3 regions of the Mesorhizobium sp. B2-3-6 genome follow, and region 1 is predicted to be linked to each of the others. Evidence: predicted binding sites of a transcription regulator. Region 1 holds the regulator's gene; each other region holds the start of a gene.

What was found. Region 1 encodes PhoB, which activates phosphate uptake and scavenging genes when phosphate is short. Its sites were predicted from a motif close to TGTCATNNANCTGTCAT; they were not measured.
Region 2: phnF (phosphonate metabolism transcriptional regulator PhnF) is a predicted target of PhoB. The motif match lies at 2,121-2,137, and genes of this name have one in related genera.
Region 3: phnC (phosphonate ABC transporter ATP-binding protein) is a predicted target of PhoB. The motif match lies at 7,813-7,829, and genes of this name have one in related genera.

The regions. Positions count from the first base shown of each region.
Region 1 is NZ_VFVW01000007.1:288,582-298,166, forward strand. Features, by position in the region: gene pstS (phosphate ABC transporter substrate-binding protein PstS) at 434-1,492, shown strand; gene pstC (phosphate ABC transporter permease subunit PstC) at 1,558-2,547, shown strand; gene pstA (phosphate ABC transporter permease PstA) at 2,551-3,402, shown strand; gene pstB (phosphate ABC transporter ATP-binding protein PstB) at 3,399-4,202, shown strand; gene phoU (phosphate signaling complex protein PhoU) at 4,228-4,935, shown strand; gene phoB (phosphate regulon transcriptional regulator PhoB) at 4,955-5,644, shown strand; gene FJ953_RS21615 (ROK family protein) at 5,652-6,893, opposite strand; gene xylF (D-xylose ABC transporter substrate-binding protein) at 7,153-8,193, shown strand; gene FJ953_RS21625 (sugar ABC transporter permease) at 8,336-9,585, shown strand, end outside.
Region 2 is NZ_VFVW01000003.1:621,323-630,907, reverse strand. Features, by position in the region: gene FJ953_RS12310 (carbon-phosphorus lyase complex subunit PhnI) at 1-969, opposite strand, end outside; gene phnH (phosphonate C-P lyase system protein PhnH) at 971-1,582, opposite strand; gene phnG (phosphonate C-P lyase system protein PhnG) at 1,582-2,043, opposite strand; gene phnF (phosphonate metabolism transcriptional regulator PhnF) at 2,160-2,909, shown strand; gene FJ953_RS12290 (zinc-binding alcohol dehydrogenase family protein) at 3,030-4,049, opposite strand; gene FJ953_RS12285 (ABC transporter permease) at 4,111-5,079, opposite strand; gene FJ953_RS12280 (sugar ABC transporter ATP-binding protein) at 5,076-6,629, opposite strand; gene FJ953_RS12275 (ABC transporter substrate-binding protein) at 6,692-7,687, opposite strand; gene FJ953_RS12270 (aldo/keto reductase) at 8,024-9,022, opposite strand; gene FJ953_RS12265 (altronate dehydratase family protein) at 9,135-9,585, opposite strand, start outside.
Region 3 is NZ_VFVW01000003.1:632,590-642,174, reverse strand. Features, by position in the region: gene FJ953_RS12365 (sugar phosphate isomerase/epimerase) at 1-1,032, shown strand, start outside; gene FJ953_RS12360 (Gfo/Idh/MocA family oxidoreductase) at 1,088-2,275, shown strand; gene FJ953_RS12355 (sugar phosphate isomerase/epimerase) at 2,317-3,168, shown strand; gene phnE (phosphonate ABC transporter, permease protein PhnE) at 3,519-4,877, opposite strand; gene phnE (phosphonate ABC transporter, permease protein PhnE) at 4,880-5,836, opposite strand; gene phnD (phosphonate ABC transporter substrate-binding protein) at 5,895-6,803, opposite strand; gene phnC (phosphonate ABC transporter ATP-binding protein) at 6,895-7,743, opposite strand; gene FJ953_RS12330 (DapH/DapD/GlmU-related protein) at 8,003-8,620, opposite strand; gene phnL (phosphonate C-P lyase system protein PhnL) at 8,617-9,324, opposite strand; gene phnK (phosphonate C-P lyase system protein PhnK) at 9,389-9,585, opposite strand, start outside.

The DNA.
Region 1 (9,585 bases):
ATATCAAAGCCTGCGTCCAGCCGGGACAATGACGGCATCGAATTTCCGCTCTCTTCTAGTTACGGGCGGGAGCAGCGACCGCCAGTATGAAGCAGCGTCAATCTACCCCAACGGACCTGTTTTTGGCGATGGCCCGGCCAAGACATCCTCTGGCCTCGAGCAACGCGCTCCCGTCCGGCTTTTCTTCGATCAGCGATCCATGCCGAATCCGATGGCTGTTTGGGTGGCCGGATCGCGCAAGTCCCTGATTCCCGAAGGCAAACCGGCGCCATGCCGCAGCCGCTAATCGCCATCGCCTTTCCAAGCGCCGGCGACGCGTTACCGGGCTGACACGAAACTGTCATGCGACTGTTATAATCGAACGCTATTGGCCTCAGCGGGCGCTGGCAAGGAATGGCGCCGAGAGACCATCTTCCGAACAGGAGCAGGCCATATGAGACATTTCATCCGCTCGGCGGCCGTTGCGATCGCAATGGCTGCGGCGTCCACCCTCACCCTTTCCGCGGCAATGGCAGCTGACATCTCCGGTGCCGGCGCCACCTTCCCTTACCCGATCTATGCGAAGTGGGCCGATGCCTACAAGAAGGAGACCGGCATCGGTCTCAACTACCAGTCGATCGGCTCGGGCGGCGGCATCAAGCAGATCAAAGCCAAGACCGTCACCTTCGGCGCTTCCGATGCGCCGCTGAAGGGCGAGGATCTCGAATCCACCGGACTTGCACAGTTCCCGATGGTGATGGGCGGCATCGTTCCGGTCGTCAATCTCGAAGGCATCAAGCCGGGCGAACTGGTGCTCGACGGCCCGACGCTGGCCGATATCTTCGTCGGCAAGATCACCAACTGGAATGACGCGGCGATCGCCAAGCTCAATCCCGACGTCAAGCTTCCCGACCAGGCGATCGCCGTCGTGCATCGCTCCGACGGTTCGGGCACCACGTTCAACTTCAGCTACTACCTGGCCGACGTCAGCGCCGACTGGAAGTCGAAGGTCGGCGTCAACACCGCGCTCGAATGGCCGGTTGGCATCGGCGCCAAGGGCAATGAAGGCGTCGCCAACAACGTCTCGCAGACCGGTGGCTCGATCGGCTATGTCGAATACGCCTACGCCAAGCAGAACAAGTTGACCTATGCCGACATGATCAACAAGGACGGCAAGAAGGTCGAGCCGACGGCGGCGGCGTTCTCGGCGGCGGCGGCCAATGCCGACTGGAGCTCGCAGCCTGGTTACGGCGTCATCCTGGCCAACCAGCCGGGCGCCGAATCCTGGCCGATGACGTCGGCGACCTGGATCCTGGTCTACAAGAAGCCCGGCGACGTGGCGGCGACCGGTGAAGCGCTCAAGTTCTTCGCCTGGTCCTACGCCAAGGGCGACGACATGGCCGGAGCGCTGGACTACGTTCCGATCCCCGACGCGGTCGTCAAGAGCGTCGAGGACATGTGGGCCAAGGACATCGTCGGCGAAGACGGCAAGCCGCTCTATTCCGCCATGTAATCCCTGCTGAACGAGGAGGGCGCTTCACGGCGCCCTCCCTGTCTTCCTTGAAACGCGAGGGCCAGATGACCGCCGTCTCCGAAGCCATGCCATCGTCGGCCGCCATGCGGGCCAGGGAAGCGACGGTCCGACGCTTCGCGCTCACCGATACGATTTTCCGGACGGCGACACGCTTTTCCGCCATCCTCGTCCTGCTCATCCTCGGCGGCGTGGCGATTTCGCTGTTTGCCGGCTCGTGGGAAGCGCTGTCGAAATTCGGGTTCTCCTTCCTGACGACCGAATCGTGGAACCCGGTCACCGAGAATTTCGGAGCGCTGGCCCCGATCTACGGAACCATCGTCACCGCCGCCATCGCCATCCTGATCGCCGTTCCCATCGGCATCGGCATCGCCATCTTCCTTACCGAACTCTGCCCGCGGCCACTCCGGCGCCCCATCGGCATCGCCGTCGAGCTGCTTGCCGGCATACCCTCCATCATCTACGGCATCTGGGGCCTGTTCGTGTTCGCGCCGTTCCTGCAGACGACGGTGCAGCCCTTCATCATCAAGCTTTTCCACGACGTGCCGGGACTCTCCAGCCTGTTTGCCGGCCCGCCCTACGGCATCGGCCTTCTGACCTCGGCGCTGATCCTTGCCATCATGGTCCTGCCCTTCATCACCTCGATCACCAAGGATGTCTTCGACACGGTGCCGGCGGTGCTGAAGGAATCGGCCTACGGCATCGGCTGCACGACCTGGGAGGTCACGCGCCGCGTCGTCATCCCCTATACCCGCGTCGGCATCATGGGCGGCGTCATGCTCGGCCTCGGCCGCGCGCTCGGCGAAACCATGGCGGTAACCTTCGTCATCGGCAACGCCCACCGCATCAGCGCCTCGCTGTTCGCGCCCGGCACGACGATCTCGGCGACCATCGCCAACGAGTTCACCGAAGCCGACGGCGATCTCTATACGTCTTCGCTGGTGGCGCTCGGCCTGATCCTGTTCGTCATCACTTTCCTGATCCTTGCCCTTGCGCGCTACATGCTGCTGCGCATGGACAGCCGCACGGGAGCCTGACCGATGTCGACGGCCACATCGCTTCACAATCGACGCAAGCGCAGGAATGCCGTGATGATGACGCTATGCGTCACGGCGGCGGGCATCGGCCTGGCCTGGCTGGCGCTCATCCTCGGCGCACTGCTCTATAAGGGCCTGTCGGGTGTTTCGCTCTCTGTGTTCACCGAAATGACACCGCCGCCCGGCGATGCCGGCGGCCTGCTCAATGCCATCTACGGCAGTATCATGATGACAGTCATCGCCGTCATCGTCGGCACGCCGATCGGTGTCCTCGCTGGGACCTACATGGCCGAATATGGCCGCTTCTCGCGCCTCACCACCGTCGTGCGCTTCATCAACGACATCCTCCTGTCGGCACCCTCGATCATCGTCGGCCTGTTCGTCTACGAGCTGCTGGTGCGGCCGATGGGACATTTCTCGGCGATCGCCGGTGCCGTCGCGCTGGCCATCCTGGTCATCCCGGTCGTCGTGCGCACCACCGAGGACATGCTCAACCTCGTGCCGAACGCCCTGCGCGAGGCCGGCGCCGCGATCGGCGCGCCGCGCTGGGTGGTCATCCGCTCGGTCGCCTACCGTGCGGCGCTGTCGGGCATCGTCACCGGCATATTGCTGGCCATCGCCCGCATTTCCGGCGAGACGGCGCCGCTGCTCTTCACGGCGCTCAACAACCAGTTCTGGTCGAGTAATCTCAATGCGCCGATGGCCAGCCTGCCCGTCACCATCTTCCAGTTCGCTCTCAGCCCCTACGAGGAATGGCAGCAGCTGGCGTGGACCGGCGCACTCATAATCACCCTTACGGTTCTCGGGCTGAGCATCTTCGCCCGCAGCCTTACCGGACGCAGAGAGGACAGATGAAACCGATGTTGTCCACCGAATTGAACACGCCCGAAGTCGCGGTCGAGAAAGCCAAGATCGAGGTCAAGAATCTCAATTTCTACTATGGCCAGTCGAAGGCGCTGAAGGATATCAGCCTGTCGCTGCCCGAGCGCAGCGTCACCGCCTTCATCGGGCCTTCGGGCTGCGGGAAGTCGACGCTGCTGCGCGTCTTCAACCGCATCTACGAGCTCTACCCGAGGCAGAGCGCCGAGGGCCAGGTGCTGCTCGACGGCCAGAATATCCTCGACCGCTCGCAGGACCTCAACCTGCTCAGGACCAAGATCGGCATGGTGTTCCAGAAGCCGACGCCGTTCCCGATGTCGATCTACGAGAACATCGCCTTCGGCGTCAGGCTCTATGAGAAGCTCAGCAAGGCGGAGATGGACGGCCGTGTCGAGCAGGCGCTGAAGCGCGCGGCACTGTGGAGCGAGGTCAAGGACAAGCTCAACGCCAGCGGCCTCAGCCTTTCGGGCGGCCAGCAGCAGCGCCTCTGCATCGCCCGCACGGTGGCGGTGAAGCCGGAGGTCATCCTGCTCGACGAGCCTGCCTCGGCGCTCGATCCGCTGTCGACCGCCAAGATCGAGGAGCTGATCGATGAGCTGCAGGCCGACTATACGATCGTCATCGTCACCCACAACATGCAGCAGGCGGCGCGCGTGTCGAAGCAGACCGCGTTCATGTATCTGGGCGAGTTGGTCGAGTTCGACCGCACCGAGAAGATCTTCACATCGCCCCGCGAGAAGCGCACGCAGGACTATATCACCGGCCGCTTCGGCTGATCCCAGGCATACGAGGACCAAGATCATGGCCGAACACACAGTCGCAGCCTTTGACGAAGATCTCGGACAGATCAGCAGGCTGATCCGCGACATGGGCGATCTCGCCTCATCGATGGTCGGCGGCGCCACCAAGGCGCTCCTGAATTCCGACAACGCGCTCGCCCAGCGCGTCGTCTCCGACGACGCCATCATGGACGCGCGCCAGCGCGAACTCGACGACCGCGCCATCACCCTGATCGCCAAGCGGCAGCCCATGGCGGACGATCTGCGCCATGTCGTCGGCTCGATCCGCATGGCGGGCGATCTCGAACGCATCGGCGATCTCGCCAAGAACATCGCCAAGCGCGTCGGCACCGTCGGCCTTGCCGCCACGCCGCGCGACCTGTCGCACTCCATCGACGCCATGGCGCAGCTTGTGCTGATCCAGGTGCAAGGCGTGATCGAGGAGTATGCGGCGCGCGATGCCGCGGCACTTGCGAAGCTGCGCGCCGACGATGAACGCATCGACGTCAAATACACGTCGGTCTTCCGCGAGCTGCTGACCTACATGATGGAGGATCCGCGCAACATCACCGCCTGCACGCATCTTTTGTTCTGCGCCAAGAATCTCGAGCGCATCGGCGATCACGTGACCAACATTGCCGAAAATGCCTATTATGTGCTGACCGGCACGCAATTGCCCGCCAATCGCCCGAAGCAGGACGAGACGGCGATGTCGGCGCCAGCGGCTTGACGGCAGGGGTGACCAGTCGATGATCGCGCCACGCATCATGGTGGTGGAGGACGAGGAGCCGCTGGGTGTGCTGCTCCGTTACAATCTGGAATCGGAGGGTTATCAGGTAGAGGTGGTGACGCGCGGCGACGAAGCCGAGATCCGCTTGCAGGAGAATGTCCCTGACCTTCTTGTGCTCGACTGGATGGTGCCGGCGGTGTCCGGCATCGAGCTCTGCCGCCGTCTCCGGATGCGGCCCGAGACCGAGCGGCTGCCGATCATCATGCTGACGGCGCGCGGCGAGGAAAGCGACCGGGTGCGCGGTCTCTCCACCGGCGCCGACGACTATCTGGTCAAGCCGTTCTCAACGCCGGAATTCATGGCACGCGTCAAGGCGCTGCTGCGCCGCGCCAAGCCCGAAGTTCTGTCCAGCGTGCTCAAGGTCGGCGACATCGTGCTCGACCGTGAATCGCACCGGGTCTACCGCAAGAAAAGCGAGATCCGGCTCGGGCCGACCGAGTTCCGCCTGCTCGAATTCATGATGCGACATCCCGGCCGCGTGTTCTCGCGCAGCCAACTGCTCGACAATGTCTGGGGCGAAACGATCTATATCGACGAGCGCACCGTGGACGTGCATGTCGGCCGGCTGCGCAAGGCGGTCAACAATGGCCGCATGCCTGACGTGATCCGCACCATTCGGGGCGCGGGGTATGCGATTCGCGAAGACTAGGGATATGTCACGCAACGTTCTCGCCCACGCCTGATTTCGCCTGTGCCCCCGGCGCGAAAATCTCCTGGTCGACGAAGGTCAGCGCGCGCATGGCGCAGCCCTCGCGGATCAGTGGCAGTTCGTTCGGCTCGGTGTCGAAGGAAATCGATTTCGAGTGCTGGCCGCCGGCGGTCTGGGCAATGGCCTCGCGCAGAGCCGGCTCGATCAGGTCGAAGGCGGCGGCGCTGACGCCGACCATGGCGACCGGCGCCGGATCGATCAGCGCGAACAGGCTGCCAAGGCCGTAACCCAGCGCCTCGCCGGCCTTGCGGTAGGCTTCGCGCTCCGGCCCGTCCTTTTCGCGCGCCGAGGCCGCCAGGGTGCGCATGTCGGCGTCGCTGACGTCGACGGGCTCGGTGTCCTCGCCAAGCTGCCTCGCGTTGCGCCAGATGGCATAGTTGCCGGCATAGGCCTCGACGCAGCCGCGCCGCCCGCAGCGGCAGAGCGCCCCGCCGGGGCGATGGATCATGTGGCCGAACTCGCCTCCGGATGAATGGGTGCCGGTGAACAGTTCACCCTTCAGCACCAAGCCCATGCCGATGCCGTGCGACAAAAGGATGGCGATGAAGTCGTCGCGGTAGCGCTGGGGATCGCGCCAGCGCAGCGCCACCGCCATCATGTTGCAATCGTTCTCCATGGTGGCGGGAATGCCGAACTCGGCCTCCAGTATGTCGGCGAAGGCGATGTCGGTCTGCGGCGTGATCGGCGACCACAGCATGGTGCGCGCATCCGTGTCGGTGATGCCCTGGATCGCCAGCGCGATACGGGCGATGCTGCCGACGTCGAGGTCGGGATCCTCGAACCGCCGCCTGACGATGACCACGCATTCGCCGATCAGCGCCTCGCGCGACAGGGTGAGCGTGTCCAGCCGGCGCTGCTCTTCAGATATCACCTGGCCGGCATAGTCGATGACGGCGACGGAGAGAAAATTCAGCGACAGCACCACGGTCATCACCGCCGCGGCTTCAGGGTTGAGGCTGAGGCCGACCTGCGGCCGGCCGCGTTTCAGCGCACCGGCCTCGCTCGGCTTGCTCTGCGCCAGGATGCCTTCGCCAATCAGGTCGGAGGAGATCGCCGATATGGTGGAATGGCTGAGCCCGGTGGTCGCGGCAATCTCGGTGCGCGAGGGCTGCCCGGCACGGCGCACGGCCGCGATCACCATCGCCCGGTTGCGTCGGCGCAAATCGTCGTGGCGGATTCCGACCGACATGTTTCTCGCATCCTCCCCGTCGCCGCGTTCTCTCCCCAGGATCCCGACGACCGTCAAATACTGGCAGAACCGGCCTTGGCTGTCATTATTTATTCCGGAGCTCGAAAAAAATTCACGAGGACATCAAAATACATCAGAATCGACGTTGACAGCGTTCCGACGATGGACCAGTGTTTTTTCGAGGCTCGAAAAAATAGAGCCTTTGTGCCGGCCTACGGGCCTGTTTGGTCGCGCCATACGCGGCGCAGGGAGGATTAAGATGAAGAGATTCACAGCCGCCATCCTGGCGGGTGTCGCCATGTCGCTGACGCTCGCGTCGGTCGCGCAGGCGAAGGACAAGGTCATCGGCGTTTCCTGGTCGAACTTCCAGGAAGAGCGCTGGAAGACCGACGAGGCCGCCATGAAGAAGGCGATCGAAGCCGCCGGCGACAAGTATATTTCCGCCGACGCCCAGTCCAATCCCGGCAAGCAGCTCACCGACGTCGAGAGCCTGATCTCCCAGGGCGCCAATTCGCTGATCATCCTGGCGCAGGACGCCTCCGCCATCGGCCCGGCGGTGCAGAAGGCGCTCGACGAAGGCATTCCGGTCGTCGGCTATGACCGCCTGATCGAGAACAAGGACGTCTTCTATCTGACCTTCGACAACAAGGAAGTCGGCCGCATGCAGGCCCGCGAAGTGTTCAAGGTGAAGCCGGAAGGCAACTACGTCTTCATCAAGGGCTCGGGTGCCGATCCGAATGCCGATTTCCTGTTCTCGGGCTCCATGGAAGTGCTCAAGGACGCCATCGACAGCGGCAAGATCAAGAATGTCGGCGAAGCCTATACGGATGGCTGGCTGCCGGCCAATGCGCAGAAGAACATGGAGCAGTTCCTGACCGCCAACGACAACAAGGTCGACGCGGTCGTCGCGGCCAATGACGGCACTGCCGGCGGCGTCGTCGCGGCGCTGACGGCTCAAGGCCTGGCCGGTACCGTTCCGGTCTCGGGCCAGGACGGCGACCACGCGGCGCTGAACCGCATCGCGCTCGGCACGCAGACCGTGTCGGTGTGGAAGGACGCGCGTGAACTCGGCAAGAATGCCGCCGAGATCGCCTCGCAGCTGGCCGACGGCAAGAAGATGACCGATATCGCCGGCGTCAAGGACTTCACAACGCCCGGTGGGAACACCGTCAAATCGCTGTTCCTGACCCCGGTTGCGATCACCAAGGACAATCTCAACGTCGTCATCGACGCCGGCTGGATCAAGAAAGACGAGGTCTGTGCCGGCGTCGCGGCGGGCAGCGTAGCGGCCTGCAACTGATCTTCCATTTCATGCGATGAACGCCGCGGCTGCCAAGCCGCGGCGTTTTTTCAAGAAAATTTGTTTTTCCGCCCCGGGCGGGTAACTTCTAGGCTGGCTTCCGGCATCCCGCATCGGACGGGCAGGCCGGTGGGAGAAAATCATGACCGATACGACGTCCAACCCGCAGGCCGACACCGCGCGTGCGTCGGAACTCGGCGCCGTCGCCCGGTTCCTTAAGGCGACCGAGATCGACACGCGCATGCTCGGCATGATCGGCGCGCTGCTGCTGATCTGGATCGGGTTGCATGTCTTGTCCAGCCTGCGTCTCGGCGTCAATCCGCTCGATTTCGACAGCCGTACCTTTCTCACGCCGCGCAATCTGTGGAACCTGTCGGTGCAGACCTCGGCCGTCGCCATCATGGCCTGCGGCATGGTGCTGGTCATCGTCATGCGCAATATCGATCTGTCCGTCGGTTCCGCCGAAGGGTTGATCGGCATGGTCATGGGCTTCGCCCAGGTGCATTTCCTAGTGCGCTTCGTCGGGCTTGAGCTTGGCAACCCATGGATCTGGGTGCTGGCGCTGGTCATCGGCCTGGTGCTCGGTCTGTTGATCGGCGCCTTCCAGGGCTTTGTCATCGCCTATCTCGAAGTGCCGGCCTTTATCGTGACGCTGGGCGGGCTTCTGGTCTGGCGCGGTGCGGCATGGTGGGTTACCAGCGGCCAGACGGTGGCGCCGCTCAACGCGACGTTCCAGCTGATGGGCGGCGGCCCGGCCGGATCGATCGGCGCGACCTGGAGCTGGGTGGTCGGTATCGCCGCCTGCCTTGCGGTGGTGCTTGCGCTGTTCAACGGGCGGGTACAGCGCAAGCGCTTCCGTTTCCCGCTGCGTCCGATCTGGGCCGAGACGCTGATCGGCGTGGTGACCTGCGCCGTCATCATGGGCGCGGTTTGGCTGGCCAATTCCTATCCGTGGCCAGTCGGCATCGTGAACAGATATGCAGCCGCCAACAACATAACCGTGCCCGAGGGCGGCCTGTTCATCGCCCACGGCATCGCCATACCGGTGCTGATGGCCATCGCCGTCGGGCTGGTCATGACCTTCATCACCAAACGCACCCGTTTCGGCCGCTATGTCTTTGCCATCGGCGGCAATCCGGAAGCAGCCAACCTCGCCGGCATCAACACGCGCTGGATCACGATGAAAGTGTTCATGATCATGGGCGTGCTGGCCACGATCGCCGCCGCGATCTCGTCAGCCCGGCAGAACTCGGCCACCAACGTGCTCGGAACGCTCGATGAATTGCTGGTGATCGCGGCGGCCGTCATCGGCGGCACATCGCTCGCCGGCGGTTCGGGAACTATCATCGGCGCCATGCTGGGCGCGCTTTTGATGCAGTCGCTGCAATCCGG
Region 2 (9,585 bases), on a different contig from region 1:
CTGGACGTTGTCGGAGTGCGAGATGACGAATTCCTCGTCCTGGGCGGCGGCGACAATGTCCTCGCCGAGTTCGCTTGCACGAAGAGCGCGGTCGCAGAGTGCCATGGCCATCGCCTTGCGCTCGCTCTGGCCGAAGACCAGCCCGTAGCCGCGTGTGAATTGCGGTGGCGCCTTGGCCGAGCCCTTGAACTGATTGACCATCTGGCATTCGGTAACGCGCGCGGTACCGAGCGGCACCGCGAAAGGCAGTTCGGGCACGTCGAGCTCCAGCTCGACCTCGCCGATGCGGATCTCGCCGACGAAGGGATGGTTGCGGGCATAGCCGCGCTGCGTGGAATAGCCGAGCGCCAGCAGGAAGCCCTCGTCGCCGCGCGACAGCGCCTGCAGGCGGATGTCGCGAGCCATCGGGAACTCCAGCGGCTCGCGGGTGATGTCGCCGGGGACATGGTCCTGCGGCATGTCTCCGTCCGGCTCGATCAGCCCATCGCGAGCGAGGATCGCCGAGACGCGCGGCATTGCCTGCGCTTCCGTCTCGCGCCGCAAGGGCGCGGCGACATCGGCGCCGGCGGCAAGCTCGGGATCGAGCAGCCGGTGCGTGTAGTCGAAGGTGGGCCCAAGCAACTGGCCGCCGGGCAGGTCCTTGTAGGTCGCCGAAACGCGGCGTTCGACCAGCATGGTGGCGGTGTCGATGGCATTTGTATAGCCAAAGCGCGGCAGCGTGGTGCGGTAGGCCCGCACCAGGAAGATCGCCTCGATCATGTCGCCGCGCGCCTGCACGATAGCGAGTGCGGCGAGTTCGCGATCGTAAAGCGAGCCTTCGCTCATCACCCGGTCGACGCCGAGCGCCAGCTGTTCGACGATCTGGTCGAGGCGCAGTGCCGGTACCGAGCGGTCACCGCGCCGACGGTCGGCGAGCAGGCTGTGGGCGTTGGCGATTGCAGCTTCGCCGCCTTTTACCGCGACATACATGCTAGGCCTCCGTCGTCTTGATGCGTGTCGTACGCGGCAGGCAGGCGAGGCTGTCATGTGCCGCCAGGATGATGTCGACGCCGCGCGGAAAGCGGTTGATGTTCTGCTTCCACTGCTCGATGAAATGACGCGGCATGAGGGCCGGCGCGATCGTCGCCGTCTTCTCGATGCCAGGACCTTCGAGCAGCAGCGGCGTGCCTGACGTGAGATCGCCGACCTGCAGGATCAATGTGGTCGAGCGGTCGGGATAGTCCTGCGTGCCTTGCGAGAAACCGTCGAGCGCCATCATCTCGGCCGGCGAGGCCACAAAGGCGAAATGCGCGTCGGCCGGGGTGTTGGCCAGCGGCGCGCCGCTGTGAAAGCCGAGCCAGGACATGACCGCTGCCGAGGCGTGCAGGGCCGGGTCCAGCCAGAGCGGCGTGTCGTTGTCGCACAATGCCAGCGCAACCGCGCCCGATATCGCCGAAAGCGGCGCCGGCGGGCGGGCCAGGGCCGGCAAGGGTTGCACGCTGCCCGGCCGCGCCATTGCGTCCATGACGGCGCGAAACACCGTCTGGGCGTTGAACACCGGATCGGCGAACCCGCCCTCGATCGATTGCGCTGCGATATCCATCAATCTTCTCCGCGAACCATGGTGAAGAAATCCACCTTCGTTGCCGCCGTTTCGGCGCGGCGCCTTTCTCGTGCCGTGGTCAAGGCAGCCCGCAGCGGCGCGAGAAGGCCCGTTTCGACCGCCTCTCGGTGGGCGGGGTCCTGCCACAGCGCGTCGGCGATGGCCGCCAGCTTCGCCTTCTGCTTGTCGCGGCCGAGCGCATAGCAATGGCCGACCTGTCCGGACGGCAGGCGCACTGTGGCGCGGGTCACGGTGGCCTCGCCGACATTGAACGGCGCGCCGCCGCCGCCGATGCGGCCGCGCATGGTAACCAGGCCGGTCTCGGGACCGCGCAGCAGTTCGGCCTCGGCAGGCAGGCCGGATTCGTTCCAGAGGCGAACGATGTCGTCGCCGCTGGACTGCGCCAGGGTTGCCATGGCCGCCTTGCGTTCGGCCTGGTCGCGCGCTTCCTGTCCTCGCATCAGCAACATCCTTGCTTCTAATTTATCTATTGATATAGACAACCATACGAATTATATCCATTACCTAACGCGAGTCCATGACGGGTGCGTGACAGGGGCCGGCCAGGGGCGAAACCGTGAACGGAAAACACGTGGCTGACGGTATCGAGCGGCGCAGCGGCGTCTCGTTGTGGCGCCAGATCGCCGACCGAATCCTGCAATCGATCGCTGCCGGCGATTTTGCCGAGAATGCCGCGCTGCCGCCGGAGGTGGCGCTGGCCGAGCGCTATGGCGTCAACCGTCACACGGTGCGCAGCGCCATCGCGGCGCTCGTGCAAGACGGGGTACTGCGGGCCGAGCAGGGGCGCGGCACTTTCGTGCTGTCGCGCAAGCGGCTGTCCTATCCGATCGGCGCGCGCACGCGATTTTCAACCGGCTTGCAGGGCCAGGCGTCGGAGCGGCATATCGTGCTGCTGGCCTCATCGGTCGAGCCCGCCAGCCGGCGCGTCGCCGAAGCCCTGGGCGTTGCCAGGGGATCGGATGTGATTCGCCTGGAGACGCGCGGCGAGGCCGATGGGAAGCCGGTGTCGCGCGCTTCCGGCTGGTTCGACGCCAGGCGCTTCGCCGGCATCGATGTGGCCATGGCCGAGACCGGGTCGATCACCGCATCGCTCAAGCGTTTCGGCATAGACGATTATCTCAGGCAATCGACGGTGCTGTCGGCGCGTCACGCCGATGCTTCCGACCTTGCCGACCTCGATCTGCAGCCGGGCGGCATCGTGCTGGTCACGATGGCCGTCAACATGACGACGGACGGCCGGCCGATCCAATTCGCCGAGGCGCGCTTCCCGGCGGAGCGGGTGGAGCTGAAACTGTCGGCGCTGTAGGGCGTGTCGGCCTTATACTAACGCTGGTACCAGACCAGCTCGGTTGTCAGCGGCTTGGCGGTTTGGGGGTCGCCCTGCGCGGGGCGTGGTCAATACGGGCCGGGTTCACGATCTGCCAGCTTATGCCCCCACCTCGATCACGGCCTTGATCAGGCCGGATTTCTCATGCGCCCAGCGGGCGAGATCACGTGGCGTGTCGGCAAGCGTGGTGCGGTGGGTGACGAGCTTGGCCAGCGGCACGGCGCCATCGCGGATCGAAGCGGCGACGTGGTCAAAGTCGGCCCTCAAGGCATTGCGGCTGCCGACAAGCGTCATCTCGCGCTTGTGGAATTCGGGGTCGGAAAAGGCGATGTCGTCCTTCACGACGCTGACCAGCACCAATGTCCCGCCATGCGCGACATGAGCGAAGGCCGACTGCACCGAGCCGGTGTTCCCGGTGGCGTCGAAGACCACGTCGAAGCCTTCGCCTGATGTCGCTTCGCTGACCAGATCGGATGCCGCGCCGCGCGACCCGTCGAGGGTCTTGAAGCCGAGTTCATTGGCGGCGAAGCCGAGCCTTTCGCTGCTCATGTCGAGCAGCGTCACGTCGAGCCCGGCGATGCGGGCGAAGATGGCGGTGCCGAGCCCGATCGGTCCGGCGCCGATGACGAGCGTCCGTGCGCCGGGATCGGCACGCGAGCGCCGCACCGCATGGGCGCCGATGGCCAGGAACTCGACGGCCGCGGCATCGGCCAACGACAGGCCGTTGGCTGGATAGAGGTTTTGTTCCGGGATAAGGATCTGTTCGCACATGGCGCCGTCGCGATGCACGCCGAGCACTTCGATCCGGACACAGCAATTGGGTTTACCGTGCCGGCAGGCGATGCATTTGCCGCACGCCAGATAGGGATTGATGATGACCGGCTCGCCCGTGGCAAGACCAACGCCTTCGCCCGCCTCGACGATGGTCCCCGACACTTCATGGCCCATGATGCGGGGGTAGGCGAGGAAGGGATGCTTGCCCTCGAAGATGTGGTAGTCGGTGCCGCAGATGCCGACATGGCTGACCGCCACCAGCGCCCAGCCGGGAGGCGGCGAGCCAGCCGCGGGACGGTCTTCCACGACAAGGTCGCCGGGCGAACGGCAGACAACGGCTTTCATGCTTCAATCCAGTCGGTTCATGGAATCGTCGGCCGATTTTCGACCCGGCCGGCGATCGATTTTACTTGCCACCTCGGCGGCGCAGGCCGTCGAAGTAGACGATGACGATGATCAACATGCCGGTGATGACGCGCTGCCAGAACGTGTTGACGTTGAGCAGGTTGGCGCCGTTGTTGATGGTGGAGAGGATGAACGAGCCGATCAGCGGCCCGTGCACCGAACCGATAGCGCCGAACAACGACGTGCCGCCGATCACCGACGAGGCGATGGCTTGCAGCTCGTAGGTGTCGCCCTGCGTCGGATTGCCGATGCCGATGCGGGACGCGAGCAGCACGCCGACGAAAGCCGCGCACAGGCCGGACAGCACATAGGCCATGTAGATCGTGCGCGGCACGTTGACGCCGGAGAGGCGCGCGGCTTCCGCGTTCGAGCCGACGGAGAAGAGATAGCGTCCCCATCGCGTGTGGTGCAGGAAGACGTAGGAGGGCAGGGCAACCACGATTACCATCCAGAACAGATAGGGGATCCCCAGCAGCGAGCCGCGCGAAAACGCCTGGAACGCGTCGCTGTTGATCGATATCGAATTGCCATTGGTCATCAGGAGACCGATGCCGCGCAGCGAGGTCATGGTCGCCAGCGTGATGATGAAGGGCGGCAGGCCCATCCTGACGATGCCGAAACCGTGGAACAGGCCGATGGCGACCCCCACCAGCAGCGTCGCCAGAACCGCGATCCAGACCGGCCAGCCGGCATTGATCAGCAGCGCGACGATGACGGTGGCGAAGCCGACGATGGCGCCGACGGAAAGGTCGATGCCGCCGGTGATGATGACGAAGGTCTGGCCGACGGCCAGGATGGCGATCAGGGAACCCTGGCGCAGCAGGTTGGTGATGTTGAGCGCCGAGGCGAAGGACGGCGTCGCGACCGCCAGGATGACCCACATCAGAAGCAGCAGGCCAAGCAGCGTCAGCCCGAACAGGGCATTGTAGTTGCGCTTCGGCTTTTCGGCAGGGATCGCCTCGGTGCTCATGTCTGTCCTCCCGTCTTTTCTTGTTTCTCGGCCAGGGCCTGGCTCAGAATGTCCTCGTGATCGGCGGTGCGGAAACCATGCGTGGCCACCAGCTTGCCGCGCCTGAACACATGCAGCGTGTCAGCCAGTTCGTAGACCTCAGGCAGATAGGACGAGATCAGGATGATGCCCGCGCCCTTGGACAACAGCACACTGAACAGCCGGTAGATCTCGGCCTTGGTGCCTACATCGACGCCGACCGTCGGCTCGTCGAAGATGAACAGTTTGGCGCCGTGCGCCAGCCACTTGCCGATGACGATCTTCTGCTGGTTGCCGCCCGACAGGCTGGAGGCCAGCGCGCCGCGCGTCGGCGTCTTGATCCTGAGGTCGGCGATCTGCCGGTCCGCCTCGGCCTTCTCCTGCGCAGACGAGATCAGCAGATTTTTCGATATGCGCTTGTAGATCGGCAGGTTGAGATTCAATGCAACCGGCAGGTTGAGGCACAGGCCCTGGTCGCGGCGGCTTTCCGGTGCCAGCGCCATGCCGAGCTTGATGGCGTCGTGCTCGGAGTTGACCTGCACCTCCTTGCCTTCCCACAACACCTGGCCGGCCGATTTGCGGTGGCGGCCGTAGAGGGTGGTGACGAATTCGCTGCGGCCGGCTCCGATCAGGCCGTAGAGCCCGACGATCTCGCCCGCGCGCACCGACAGAGAGACATTCTCGAAACCCTTGCCGGACAGGTTCCGCGCCTCGGCGATGACGGCGCCCGGCGTGAAATGCTCCTTGTGATAGATCTGCTCGATCGAGCGGTTGATCATCAGCTTGACCAGCTCCGGCTCATTGGTCTCGGCGATGTTGCGGGTGCCGACCAGCGTGCCGTCACGCAGCACCGAGACGCGGTCGGCGAGCTCGAACACCTCCTCCATGCGATGGCTGATGTAGATGATGGTGACGCCTTCACCCTTCAGGCGGCGGATCAGCGTGAACAGCTGGTCGGCCTCCTTGCGGGTGAGGTACGCGGTGGGCTCGTCGAAAATCAGGAATTTGGTGCCGCGCACGGTGGCGCGGGCGGCGGCGATCAGCTGCTGCTGGCCGATGGTGAGATCGCCGAGCACGACATGCGCCGGCAGGTCGAAGCCGAGACCGTCGATGATCTTCTGCGCTTCCCTGACCATGGCTCGCTGCTGGAGGATGCCGAAGCGCGAGTTCTCCTCGCCGAGGAACATGTTGGCGGCGACGGTCAGGTGACGGCAGAGCACGACTTCCTGGTGCACGGCGTTGATGCCGAGCGCCATGGCTTCGTGCGGCGTCGCCAGGGCAGCCGGCTTGCCTTCCCACACAACCTCTCCGGAGGTGCGCGGGATGACGCCGGTCAGGAGCTTGATCAGGGTCGATTTGCCGGCACCGTTCTCGCCGACGATGGCGTGGATCTCTCCCGCCTTGAAGGCCAGGGTCACAGGCTTCAGCGCATGCGTGCCGGGATAGCGCTTTTCCAGACCCTGCAGCTCGAGGATCGTCCTGCCGGGCTCCAGCACGGGGGCCGGATGCAGTTCCTGCGCGGTCGACGTCATGGCAATCCTCCCTGTTGTTTCCGGGGCGCAGAGGCCCCGGAAACGGTTGCGCGTGCCGATACTCAGTTGAGCTTCGGGTTGAGCAGCGCGTCGATCTTGGGATCCTTCATGTTGGCCTTGGTGACCAGGTTGGCGCCGGTGTCGACATTGGTCTCGACCTTTTCACCCTTGGAGGCGGCAAGTGCGGTCTTGATGCCGTCATAGCCCATCCGGTAGGGATCCTGGACGACGAGGGCGGAAATGACGCCATCGTTGAGGAACTTGATCAGCTTCTCGTCGCTGTCGAAGCCAACCAGCGCCAGCTTGCCGCCGAGGCTGTTTTCGGCGACAGCCTGCCCGACGCCCTGCGCCATGATCAGGTTGGAAGCGAAAATTCCCTTGAGGTTCGGATTCGCCGTGATCAGGTCGGTGGCGATGTTGAGGCCGGTGGTGGCCTGGCCGTCGGCATATTTGTCGGCGACCAGCTTCAGGCCTGGATACTTCGCCTTGAGCTGTTCGATGAAGCCCTGCTTGCGCTGTTCGAGCGAGCCGGCGCCAGGCGTGTTGGTGATCAGGGCAACGTCGCCCTCGATCTTGCCGCCATTGGCTTCGCCGATGGCCGCTGCGAGGCCGTCAGCGGCAACGCGGCCGCCCTGGACGTTGTCGGTGGTCAGGAAGGAGGTGAAGGCCTTGGAGTCGGCGCCGGAATCGATGCCGATAACCTTGACCTTGGCGGCGGCTTCGTCGATCGGCTTGCCGAGCGCCTTGAACTCGGTCGGCGAGATGACGATCGCCGCCGGATTGCTGGCGACGGCGTTTTCGAGGATCGAGATCTGGCCGTTTACGTCGGTCTCTGCCTGGGCGCCGAGCTCCGGCACGTTGACGCCGAGATCCTTGCCGGCCTTGCGGGCCCCGGCCAGGACGATCTGCCAGTAGAAGGACGTGGTGTCCTTGACGATGATCGGAATGGTCACGTCCGCCGCCGAAACCGGCGCTGAGTGCATGACGCCGGCAAGCATCGACGCGGCCGCCAGCGCCATGACTGCGCGGCGATTGAGAATGCTGGTCACGAATTTCATGGAATTCCTCCCTAGGTCGCCCGGTGAACGATATGGAAGCTCGGTTCGGATAGGCGTAGCCAAACAGAACTTTATCAATAAAAAACAGTTGCAATATTTTGATAGTGCATCGATCCGGTCGATGCAAGCGGTGTTTATGCCATCCTCGGGGCATGGCGGTCATGACCGCACTGGCGCCTTGCTCTCCCCACGCTGCCCGACGCTTCCGTTTCGCGTGACTAGCGTATGGAATATTAATTCCATAAGTTAGTCAATATAGAATGCCCGTTCCTTCTTCGGTTCGTGGGATCGTGAAGCCCCGCGGTCGCACGCCTTCGCCCGGGCGGACGGGGCACTTCATGCCAATTCCTGCACTACGGTGTAGGGGCGGTATCTGGCGTAGTCCGCCTGAGGCACGTCGACATCAAGCAGTTCGAGATTGCGGGTCAGGTTCGCCAGCTTGGCGGTGCCGGTCAGCACGGTGGCGACCGAGGATTCCTGGAGGGGGAACTGGAACGCGGCGGCAGCGAGCGGGTAACCACCTTCGGCGGCGATCCGCTCCATCGCGCCGACGCGGTCGAGCACGTCACCGCTGGCGGGCTTGTAGTCGAAATGGGCGCCCTGCACCGGTCCGGTCGCCAATATGCCGGAGTTGAACACACCGCCGATGACCAGCGAAGTCTGTCGGGCGCGGCAGAGCGGCAAAAGTTCGGCTTCGGCGCTGCGATCGAGCAAGGAATAGCGGCTGGCGAGCAGGATACAATCGAGCGGCGCGCGACGCATCACGTCGAGACATATCCGGACTTCGTTGACGCCGAGCCCGTAGGCGGAAATGACGCCGGAGTCTTTCAGTTCTTCGAGCGCCTTGAGCCCACCGTCCATCAACTGGCGAAAGTGCATCTTGGTCTTCTCGACGCCATGCGTGTACACGCCGATGTCGTGCACAAACAGGATGTCTATCCTGTTTAGACCAAGCCGCGCATAGCTGAAGTCGACCGAGCGCATGATGCCGTCATAGGAATAGTCGTAGTCGAGCGCGAAGGGCAGCGGATCGACATAGGAGTGATCGGGAACCTGATCCTCCGGAACGGGCCGGAACAGGCGCCCGACCTTGGTCGACAGCACATAGGAATCGCGCGGCTTATAGCGCAGGAAGTCGCCGAAACGCCGCTCCGACAGGCCGAAACCATAGAAGGGCGCGGTGTCGAAATAGCGCAGGCCCGCCTCCCACGCGCCTTGCAACGTTTCCATCGCCGCCTCGCGCGAACAGGCGCGGTAGAGCCCGCCGATCGCGGCACCGCCGAAGCTTACTTCGGTGACCTCGAGCGCCGTCTGGCCGATGCGGCGTTTTTCCATGCACAACCTCCCCGTTGCCCGCCATTATCCGGCGCGGCAGATTCCAAGACCTCAAGCCGCAGCATTCCAGGAAAGTTCGTGGCCACTTTCCGGACTGCGCGACTTCAAAGAGCTAGAGCGTCGCGCCGAGATGCCAGGGCACGAACTCGTTGTCGCCGTAGCCGAAATCCTCGCTCTTGGTCTTGCGGCCGGAGGCCGTCTCGACGATCAGTTCGAAGATCTCGCGGCCCATGCCGGCGATGGTCTTCTCGCCGGAGGCGATGACGCCGCAATTGACGTCCATGTCCTCTTCCATCTGATGATACATGGTCGAGTTGGTGGCGACCTTGATCGACGGCGTCGGCCGGCAGCCGAAGCAGGAGCCGCGGCCGGTGGTGAAGACGATGATGTTGGCGCCGCCCGCCACCTGGCCGGTGGCGGAAACCGGGTCATAGCCGGGCGTATCCATGAACACCAGCCCGCTGCCGGTGACCTTTTCGGCATAGCCGAAGACGCCGTTGAGCGGCGTCTGGCCGCCCTTGGCGACCGCGCCCAGCGATTTCTCCAGGATGGTGGTGAGGCCG
Region 3 (9,585 bases), on a different contig from region 1:
GGACTGTTCCTGGCGCAGTTCGCGGGCGATGCAGCGCCGTTCAATTCGCTTGCATCGATCACAAAATGGGCGGCCGGCCTCGGCTATAAGGGCGTGCAGATCCCGACCTGGGACGCGCGCTTGTTCGACCTCCAAAAGGCTGCGTCTTCCAAGGCCTATTGCGACGAGGTGAAGGGCATCTGTGCCGACGCCGGCGTTGAGATCACCGAACTATCGACGCATCTGCAGGGGCAATTGGTGGCGGTGCATCCGGCCTATGACGCGCAGTTCGACGGCTTTGCGCCGGCTTCGGTGCACAACAACCCCAAAGCGCGGCAACAATGGGCGGTCGAACAGATGCAGTTCGGGGCCAAGGCGTCGCGCAATCTCGGGCTCGACGTCTCGGTGAGCTTCAGCGGCGCGCTGGCTTTCCCCTACCTCTATCCCTGGCCACAGCGGCCGGCCGGATTGATCGAAGAGGCGTTCGCAGAACTAGGCAAGCGCTGGAAGCCGATCCTCGATGTCTACGAGGACAATGGCGTCGACGTCGGCTACGAAATCCATCCCGGCGAGGATGTGTTCGACGGGGCGACGTTCGAGATGTTCCTCGACGCGGTCGGCGGCCACAAGCGCTGCAACATCAATTACGATCCGTCGCACTTCCTGTTGCAGCAGCTCGACTATCTCGAATTCATCGACATCTACCACGAGCGCATCAAGGCCTTCCACGTCAAGGACGCCGAGTTCAATCCGACCGGGCGGCAAGGCGTTTATTCCGGCTACCAGAGCTGGACGAACCGCGCCGGCCGCTTCCGCTCGCTGGGCGACGGACAAGTGGATTTCGGCGGCATCTTCTCCAAGCTGACGCAGTACAATTATGATTCCTGGGCGGTGCTGGAGTGGGAGTGCTGCCTGAAGCATCCGGAAGATGGCGCGGCCGAAGGCGCGCCCTTCATCCAGCACCACATCATCCGGGTGACGGAGAAGGCGTTCGACGATTTCGCCGGCGGTGCCACGGATAAGAAGGTGCTGCGCGCCATGATGGGAATCTAGCGCGGGTTTTCCCTCTCCCTCGAGGGGGAGGTATCTCAGACACGAGGGAGACGACATGGTCGGTGCATCGAAGTCGGAAACGGGAGGCGGCCCGATCCGCTATGGCATGGTCGGTGGCGGGCAAGGCGCTTTCATCGGCGCGGTGCACCGGATCGCGGCGCGCATGGACAATGAGTTCGTGCTGGTCGCCGGCGCGCTGTCGTCCGATCCGGCGCGCGCCAAGGCCTCTGCCGCCGAGCTCGGGCTCGACCCTTCGCGCAGCTACGCGTCCTATGCCGAGATGGCCAAGGCCGAGGCAAAGCGCCCGGATGGCATCGAGGCGGTGGCCATCGTCACTCCGAACAATGTGCATGTGCCGGCGGCCAGGGCGTTTCTTGAAGCCGGCATCCATGTCATCTGCGACAAGCCGCTGGCGACGACGCTGGCCGAGGCAAAGAAGCTCGCGGCGATCGTCGAGAAGACCGGCAAGGTGTTCGTGCTGACCCACAATTACACCGCCTATCCGATGATCCGCCAGGCGCGCGAGATGGTGGCCAAGGGCGTGCTCGGCGACATCCGCATCGTGCAGTCGGAATATCCGCAGGACTGGCTGACGGAGGACCTTGCCGCCACCGGTCAAAAACAGGCGGCGTGGCGTTCCGACCCCAAGCAGGCCGGTGCCGGCGGCGCGCTCGGCGACATCGGCACGCATGCCTACAATCTTGCCCGCTTTGTCTCCGGGCTGGAACTCGACACGCTGTCGGCCGATCTCGACGCCTTCGTGCCGGGACGGCAGCTCGACGACAATGTCAACGTCATGCTGCGCTTCAAGCCGGTCGGCAAGACGCATGCGGCAAAAGGCATGATCTGGGCAAGCCAGGTGGCGCCCGGCCATGAGAACGGGCTGAAGCTGCGCATCTATGGTTCGAAGGGCGGGCTGGAATGGGTGCAGGCCGACCCGAACTATCTCTGGTATACGCCGTTCGGCCAGCCCAAGCAGCTGATCACCCGCAACGGTGCCGGCGCGTTGCCGGTTGCGGGCCGTGTCAGCCGCGTTCCTTCCGGCCATCCCGAAGGCTATCTCGAAGGCTTCGCCAACATCTACCAAGAAGCAGCGCGCGCCATCCGCGCCGCGCGGCGCAAGGGCGGCAAGCCTGCCAAGGACGTCGTGTTCCCGACCATTCAGGACGGCGTCGAGGGCATGGCCTTCATCGAGGCCTGCGTGAAATCGTCGAAGAAGAATGGAGCGTGGACGAAACTTTAAATTTGATCTCGCGGGGGGATCATTTTGGGGGAGGGGCGTCGATGAAAATCGGCATGTGCATGTTCTTGTGGACGACGGCGGTGTCGAAGAAGCACGAGCCATTGCTTCGCGACATCAAGGCCACCGGCTTCGACGGCGTCGAGATACCGATCTTTGCCGGTATGCCGGACGACTACAGGAAATTGGGCGAGCTGCTCGATCGCATAGGGCTTGAACGGACCGCCGTTTCAGCGATGGGCGATCCGGCGATGAACCTGATCTCGGCCGATGCGGCAGCGCGCAAGGCCGGTGTCGACTACATGAAATGGGCGATCGATTGCGCAGACGCGCTCGGCGCCAGAACGCTGAGCGGCCCGTTGCATTCGACGCTCGGCGCCTTTTCCGGTTCCGGGCCGACCGCGGCCGAGAAGAAACGCTCCGTCACCTCGCAGCGCGCCATCGGCGATCATGCAGGCAAGAGGAACGTCATCATCGGGCTCGAGGCGCTCAACCGCTTCGAATGCTATCTCCTCAACACGATGGCCGACCTGTCGGAGCATATCGATGCCATCGACCGGCCGCACATCAAGGCGATGTATGACACCTTCCACGCCAATATCGAGGAGGCAGACCCGATCGGCGCCTATACGAAGCATCGCAGGAATGTCGTGCATATCCATATATCGGAGAACGATCGCGGCGTGCCGGGGCGCGGCAACATCCCCTGGAAGGAAACATTCTCGGCCATCCGCAAGAGCGGCTACGACGACTGGCTGACGATCGAGGCGTTTGGACGTTCGCTGAAGGATCTCGCGGCGGCGACCAAGGTGTGGCGCGATTTTTCCGAGAGCCCGGAAGCGGTTTATCGGGATGGATATAAGCATATCAAGAACGGGTGGAAGAAGGCCGCCTAGGTGCCTTGGTCGGCGATAGTGACGCGAACAAGACCTGCGTCGGCGACCCTTGGCGCAAGGCGAGGCGTTGATTGCGCCTGGCCCATTTTCCAGTTGCGTTCGCGGCGGTTTCCAGGTGATTCCCCCACTCCGTCTCGGTTTCGCCGAGCCACCTCTCCCCCCTCCGGAGGGAGAGGAAAGGGCCCCGGTGGCTCGGGACAGAAAGGAGCCTCCGCCTAGGATCAGCCAGGACGCCCTGGCGCTTTCCTCTCCCCCGTCGATCGGGGGAGAGGTGTCGAGCGCAGCTCGACGGAGTGGGGGTCGATCCTTGGCGCGGCACCATACGATGCCCGCGCTTATGCGTCACCAGGTTAGCCCTGCTCGGCCTGCAACCTGTTGTAGTCGTGAATCGTCCGGCTCAGCCTGCGGCGCAGGAAATTGGAAATGTTATCGAAGATGAAGACCACGGCCAGCGTCAGCAGCACCATGTAGAAGACGTTGGCCCAGTTCGAATTGGTGCGCATCGCTTCCCACAGTTTCAAGCCGATGCCGCCGGCACCGACGGCGCCGATGATGGTCGCGCCCCTGGTGTTGGATTCCCACTGATAGAGCGTCTGGCTGATGAACACCGGCACCACTTCCGGCAGTACGCCGTAGCGCTGCACCAGAAGACGGTTGGCGCCTGTCGACACAACACCTTCGCGCGGCTTGTCATCGATGTTCTCCAGCGCCTCGGAATAGGTTTTGCCGAGCGTGCCGATCTCGGTGAAGAAGATCGCTGCGCTGCCGGCCAGCGGACCCGGTCCGAAGGCGCGCGTGAAGAACAGTGCCCAGATCAGCATATCGATGGAGCGCATGAAGTCGAAGAAGCGCTTGAGCAGCTGGTTGACCAGCCGGTTGGGGGTGATGTTGCGGGCGGCGAAGAAGGCGAGCGGGAAGGCGACGATGCCGCCGAGCGCGGTGCCGAGAAAGGCCATGACGATGGTCTGCAACAGCTTTGTCCAGACATCGCCATGCTGCCACTGCGCATTGTTCCAGATGTTGTTGCCGGCGAGCGCCAGATTGGAGGTGCCCGCTTTCAGCTCGGGGCCCGACGTGATCAGTGACACCACCTCGCCGGCGGATTTTCCGAAGAAGGGCGAGCGTGTGTCGAAGACGAAGTTCGCCCAGCCGAGAAAGCGCTTGCGGATCCTGACGCGATCGGGGGCGACGCGGACCTCGCCGGCGAAGCCCATGTCGGCGACGACCTCATCCTCATGCACGGTGACCCAGTCGGGAACAGGTCCCGAGACCAGCGGCTTGCCGCTGTCCAGCGCCACCGCCACGCTCGTCCCAGCGGCGACGATCGTTGCTCGTGCCTTGTCGAAGGTGACCGACGTCGCCGTGCCGTCGATCAGGACCGTCACCGAACCGTCGGCGTTGGTCTTGACCCAATCCGGGTGGGGATTGGGGCCGAGTACAGAAAAGCGGGGGTATTTGGCCGTTATCTGCGGCTCGTCGAGGCGGAAGATCGGCTGCACGTCGTAACTGATCCACTGGGTCAGGAACAGCGGCAGTCGCTCCCAATGCGATTCCCGCAGCACTTGCGGCAGATTGAAGAACCACAGCGCGTAGAGCAGGTAGAGCAAGATGCCGCCAAGCAGCAGCAGCGGCCCGAAGCGCTTGTGGAACGGCCGGCGGAACACTTGCGGGAAGCGTTCCTCGATCGATTGGATTTCGGCGGCGGTCATGGTCAGGCGCTCATCACAAAAGCCTGTTCGCCGACCAGCTTGCGGCGCAGCCAGGCGGAGAACTGGTCGACGATGAAGATGGTCGTGAACAGGAGCAGCACCAAGGCTATCGTCTTGGCGCCGAAGCCGCGCGAGATCGACAGCTTCAGCTCCTCGCCGATGCCGCCGCCGCCGACCGCGCCCATGATGGTGGAGATGCGCACGTTGATCTCGATCCTGAGCAGCGTATAGGACATGAAATTGGGCAGCACCTGCGGCAGGCCGGCAAAGCGTACCCGTTCGAACCAGTTGGCGCCGACGGCCCGCAGGCCTTCCTCGGCGCGCATGTCGATGTTCTCGTTGATCTCATAGAACAGCTTGCCCAACGCGCCGATCGAATGCAGGCCGATGGCGATGATGGCGGCGATCGGACCTATCGAAACGATGGCCGCGAACAGGCCGGCGATGACGATCTCGGGAAAGGCCCGCAGCAGTTCCATGAAGCGCTTGACGACAAGCCGCAGCAGCGGATGCGGCGTCAGGTTGCGCGCCGCGATGAAGGAGAACGGCACGGCGAAGACGAAACCAATTGATGTCGAGACCAGCGCCACGTTAAGCGTGGTCAGCATCAGCTCGAAATATTCGGGGATGTAGAAGCCGCCCCAGACATAGGCGCGGCCGAGCGGAAAGTTGAATTCCTGCGTGCCGGTGTCATGCGGGGAGGCGATGTCGAACAGCGCCCGCCAGACATCGTTCCAGTCCTTGGGAACGAGCCAGCTCAGGAAATCCAGTATGTGCGGAAGCCGGTCGAAGAAGTGTCCGGCATTGGCATCGTCGGCGAACCACATGGTGCCGCCGAGTGCGACCAACAGCAGGCCGACGCCGATGGCGGTGTAGAGCCGGCGCAAGGAGGTCTGGCGACGCCAGGCGTCGGCCATCTGGTGCGTGGCGCCGGAAGGAGCTGTCAGGGAAAGGGTCATGGTCGGAGATGCAAGAAGGGCGGCGTTTTCTCGACGCCGCCCTTCCTGACTTCTGCCTTTAGCCGCCGATGGCTGCCTTACGGGCTTCGACGATGACGTTATAGAAATCCGCCTTCACCGGAACGTAGCCGGTAAAATCACCGCCTTCGACGCCTTCGAAGCAGGCCTTGTCCTTCTTGGGCAGGTCGGTGAAGAAGGCCGCCAGCTTGGCCGTCATCTCGTCGCCGAGCGCCGTGCGCACGACCAGCGGACCGTTCGGGATCAGGCCCGAGCGCCAGACCTCGACGAAGTCGTTGGGGTCGACGGCGCCCTTGGCGACTTCCTTGTGGAAGGTGCCGGAGGTGTAGCCGTCCTTGAAGTCGCCGATGCCGGAGGAATCGTCCACGGCCACGTCGACCTTGCCGTCTCGCACGGCGAGCACATTGTTCTCATGGCCGCCATTGAACTGGGTCGAGGCGAAGAAGGTCTCGTTCGACGCGCCCGTGTCCTTCGGAATCTGCGTCAGCGGGATCAGATAGCCGGAGGTCGAATCCGGATCGGCGTAGCCGAGCTTCTTGCCCTTGGCCGACTTGATGTCGGTGATGCCGGAAGACTTCAGCGCCAGGCCGATCGAATAGTAGCCGGTCGCGCCGTCGGTCTGCTGGGTGGTGAGGATCGGGGTCACCGCCTTGGGATCCTTGAGGACGACGCTGGCATAGCCGGAAGCGCCGAGTTCGGCGAAGTCGAGCGTGCCGCCGAGAAGGCCCTGGATGACGCCGTCATAGTCGGCGGCCGGGAACAGCGAGACCTTCTCGAAGCCGAATTCGGCCTTCAGGTGATCGGCCAGGCACTGGTAGTTGCGCAGCCGATCGGTTTCGTTCTCGCCGCCGAGGATGCCGACGCGGAATTCCTTCATATCGGCGGCATGCGCCGCGCCCGTGGCCATTGCGAGCACCGAAACGGCGCTGAAAACCATCTTCCTGAACATCTGATTTTTCTCCTGTGGGTTCCGGCCCCGCGCCGGCGGCGTTGGTGATTTTGACGGGTGCCCTGACGCGGGCTGGCGATCCAGGTCGCTCTCAGTAACCAGGGAACGCGGGTTCGAGCGGTCCGGCGGATGCGGCGGTCTTTTGCTTGAAGGCAACGCTGGTGGAGGTGATGGCCTCGGAGATTTCGCCGCCATTGCTGTCGGCGCCATAGACGAGACGGACGGCCTCGCGGTTAAGCTCCTCCGGCGGTCCGTCGAACACGACCTTGCCCGCGGCCATGCCGATGATGCGGTTGCAATAGGTACGGGCGGTGTCCAGCGTGTGCAGGTTGGTGACCACGGTGATGCCTTCGCGCAAATTGATGTCCTGCAGCGAGTCCATCACCACCTTGGCGTTGAGCGGGTCGAGCGAAGCGATCGGTTCGTCGGCCAGGATCACCCGGGGCTGCTGCATCATGGCGCGGGCAATGGCGACACGCTGCTGCTGGCCGCCCGATAAGGTGCCGGCGGGCTGCAGCGCGGTACGGGCGATGTCGAGCCGCTCGAGGGCGGCGACCGCCTGCGCACATTCGGTTCGCGAGAACATGCCGAAAAGGTTCGACAGGGTCGGACGATGGTTCAGCCGGCCGAGCAGCACATTGGTCAGCACGTCGAGACGCGGCACAAGGTTGAATTGCTGGAAGATCATGGCGCAGTCGCGCTGCCAGCGCCTGAGCGGCGAACCGCGCAATTGCGAGACCTCGGCGCCGTCGAAGAAAATCGATCCATGGCTGGGATCGATGAGGCGGTTGATCATACGCAGAAGGGTCGACTTGCCGGCGCCGGAACGGCCGATAACGCCGACCATCTGACCCTGCGGGATCGAGATGCTGACATCGTTGACGGCGGTGTTCTTGCCAAATCGTCGGGTGACGCCGCGGATTTCGAGCGTGGCTGACATGGTGCGTTCCCGTCCAGTCGCGGTTGAAGGTCCTGTTGACCCTCGCTAGCGCAGCGCCATGAACCTGCGGTGTCGGATTGATGTCAGTTTTGTTACCACCCACAGCCGTGTCGTGCGCGATCAGGCCAGGACCATCAGTTCCTCGAAATGCTCCACGTCCCTGAAGCTGCGGAAGGCAGGCGGCTTGAGAAGACAGCCCCCTGTCCGAACTCTATGTAAGGGATGTGAATGGTGAGCAGCCCTATTCCATTCACCACCGTCATCCATCGTATTTTTCCAGGAAAGCTTCGGCCTCGAGCTGACGGAAATCGTCGAGTGCGGCGCGCAGCCTTGCATGGTCCCAATCCCACCAGGCCAGCGCCTGGTAGCGCTCGGCGGTGCGGCGGTCGAAGCGCTCGCGGATCGGCTTTGCCGGCACGCCGGCGACGATGGTGTAGGGAGCGACATCCTTCGATACCACCGCTCCGGCGCCGACCGCGGCGCCATCGCCGACGGTGATGCCGGGCAGGACTGTCGAGCCATGGCCAAGCCATGTGTCGTGGCCGATTGTGACGCGCCTGGCGCGGCGCTCAGCGAAAAATTCGCTCTCGTGTTCGGCATCGTCCCAATAGTCCGATGCGCGGTAGGTGAAATGGTGCAGCGTCGGTCGCCAGATCGGGTGGTTGGTGGCGTTGATGCGCACGCTTGCCGCGATGTTGGAGAATTTGCCGATCGTCGCGCACCAGACGGCGCAGTCCTGCATCATGTAGGAATAGTCGCCGAGTTCGCTTTCCGAAACCCGACAGCGGTCGGCGATTTCGGTCCAGCGGCCGAGCGTCGAATTCTGCACCTCCGCCGTCGGATGGACCAGCGGCGTCTCCGACAATTTCCTGCTCATGCGGCGAGCTTTCCCGGGGCGAAGGCGGTGACGTCGATGATGCGGTCGGCAACCGCTTCGCGCACATCATGGTCGTGGAAGATGCCGAGCAGGGCGACGCCTGCCGTTTTCTTGGCGGCGATGAGTTCGATCACCACATCGCGGTTCCTTGCGTCGAGCGAAGCGGTCGGCTCGTCGAGCAGCAGGATCGGGTGCCCGGTGATGAAGCCGCGCGCGATGTTGACGCGCTGCTGCTCGCCGCCGGAGAAGGTCGCCGGCGGCAATGCCCAGAGTTTTTCCGGCAGGTTAAGCTGCGCCAGCAGGGCGCGCGCCTTGCTTCTTGCTGCTTCGCGATCCTCACCGCGCTCTACGAGCGGCTCAGCGACGACGTCGAGCGCCGATACGCGGGGCACGGTGCGCAGGAACTGGCTGACATAGCCGATGGTCTGGCGGCGCACGGCAAGCACGGTGCGCGGGCTGGCGCTGGCAAGGTCGATCAGCCCGTCTTCGTGCGTGACGATGATCTGGCCTTCGTCGACGGCGTAATTGCCGTAGAGCATCTTCAGGATCGAGCTCTTGCCGGCCCCGGACGGGCCGCCGAGCACGGTGCATTCACCGGCGCGGATCGAGAAGGAGACACCGGCGACGACAGGCAGTTTGATGCCGTCGCGCAGATGCATGGTGAAGCTCTTGGCGACGTCGGAAACAACGAGAGGCGTCGGCATCAGAAGGTACTCCAATCGTTATTCGTTTGCGGGCAGGACAGAGGGGGGTGACTTGGCGCCATCGTCAAACCTGCAAAATGGAAGAAACAAGCAATTGCGTGTACGGCGCGCGCGGGTCGTCGAGCACGCGGTCGGTGAGGCCGCTTTCGACGACGCGGCCGTCCTTCATCACCATCATGCGCTGCGACAAAAGCCGCGCCACCGCGAGGTCATGGGTGACGACGATGGCGGCGAGGCCGAGATCGGTGACGAGGCCGCGCA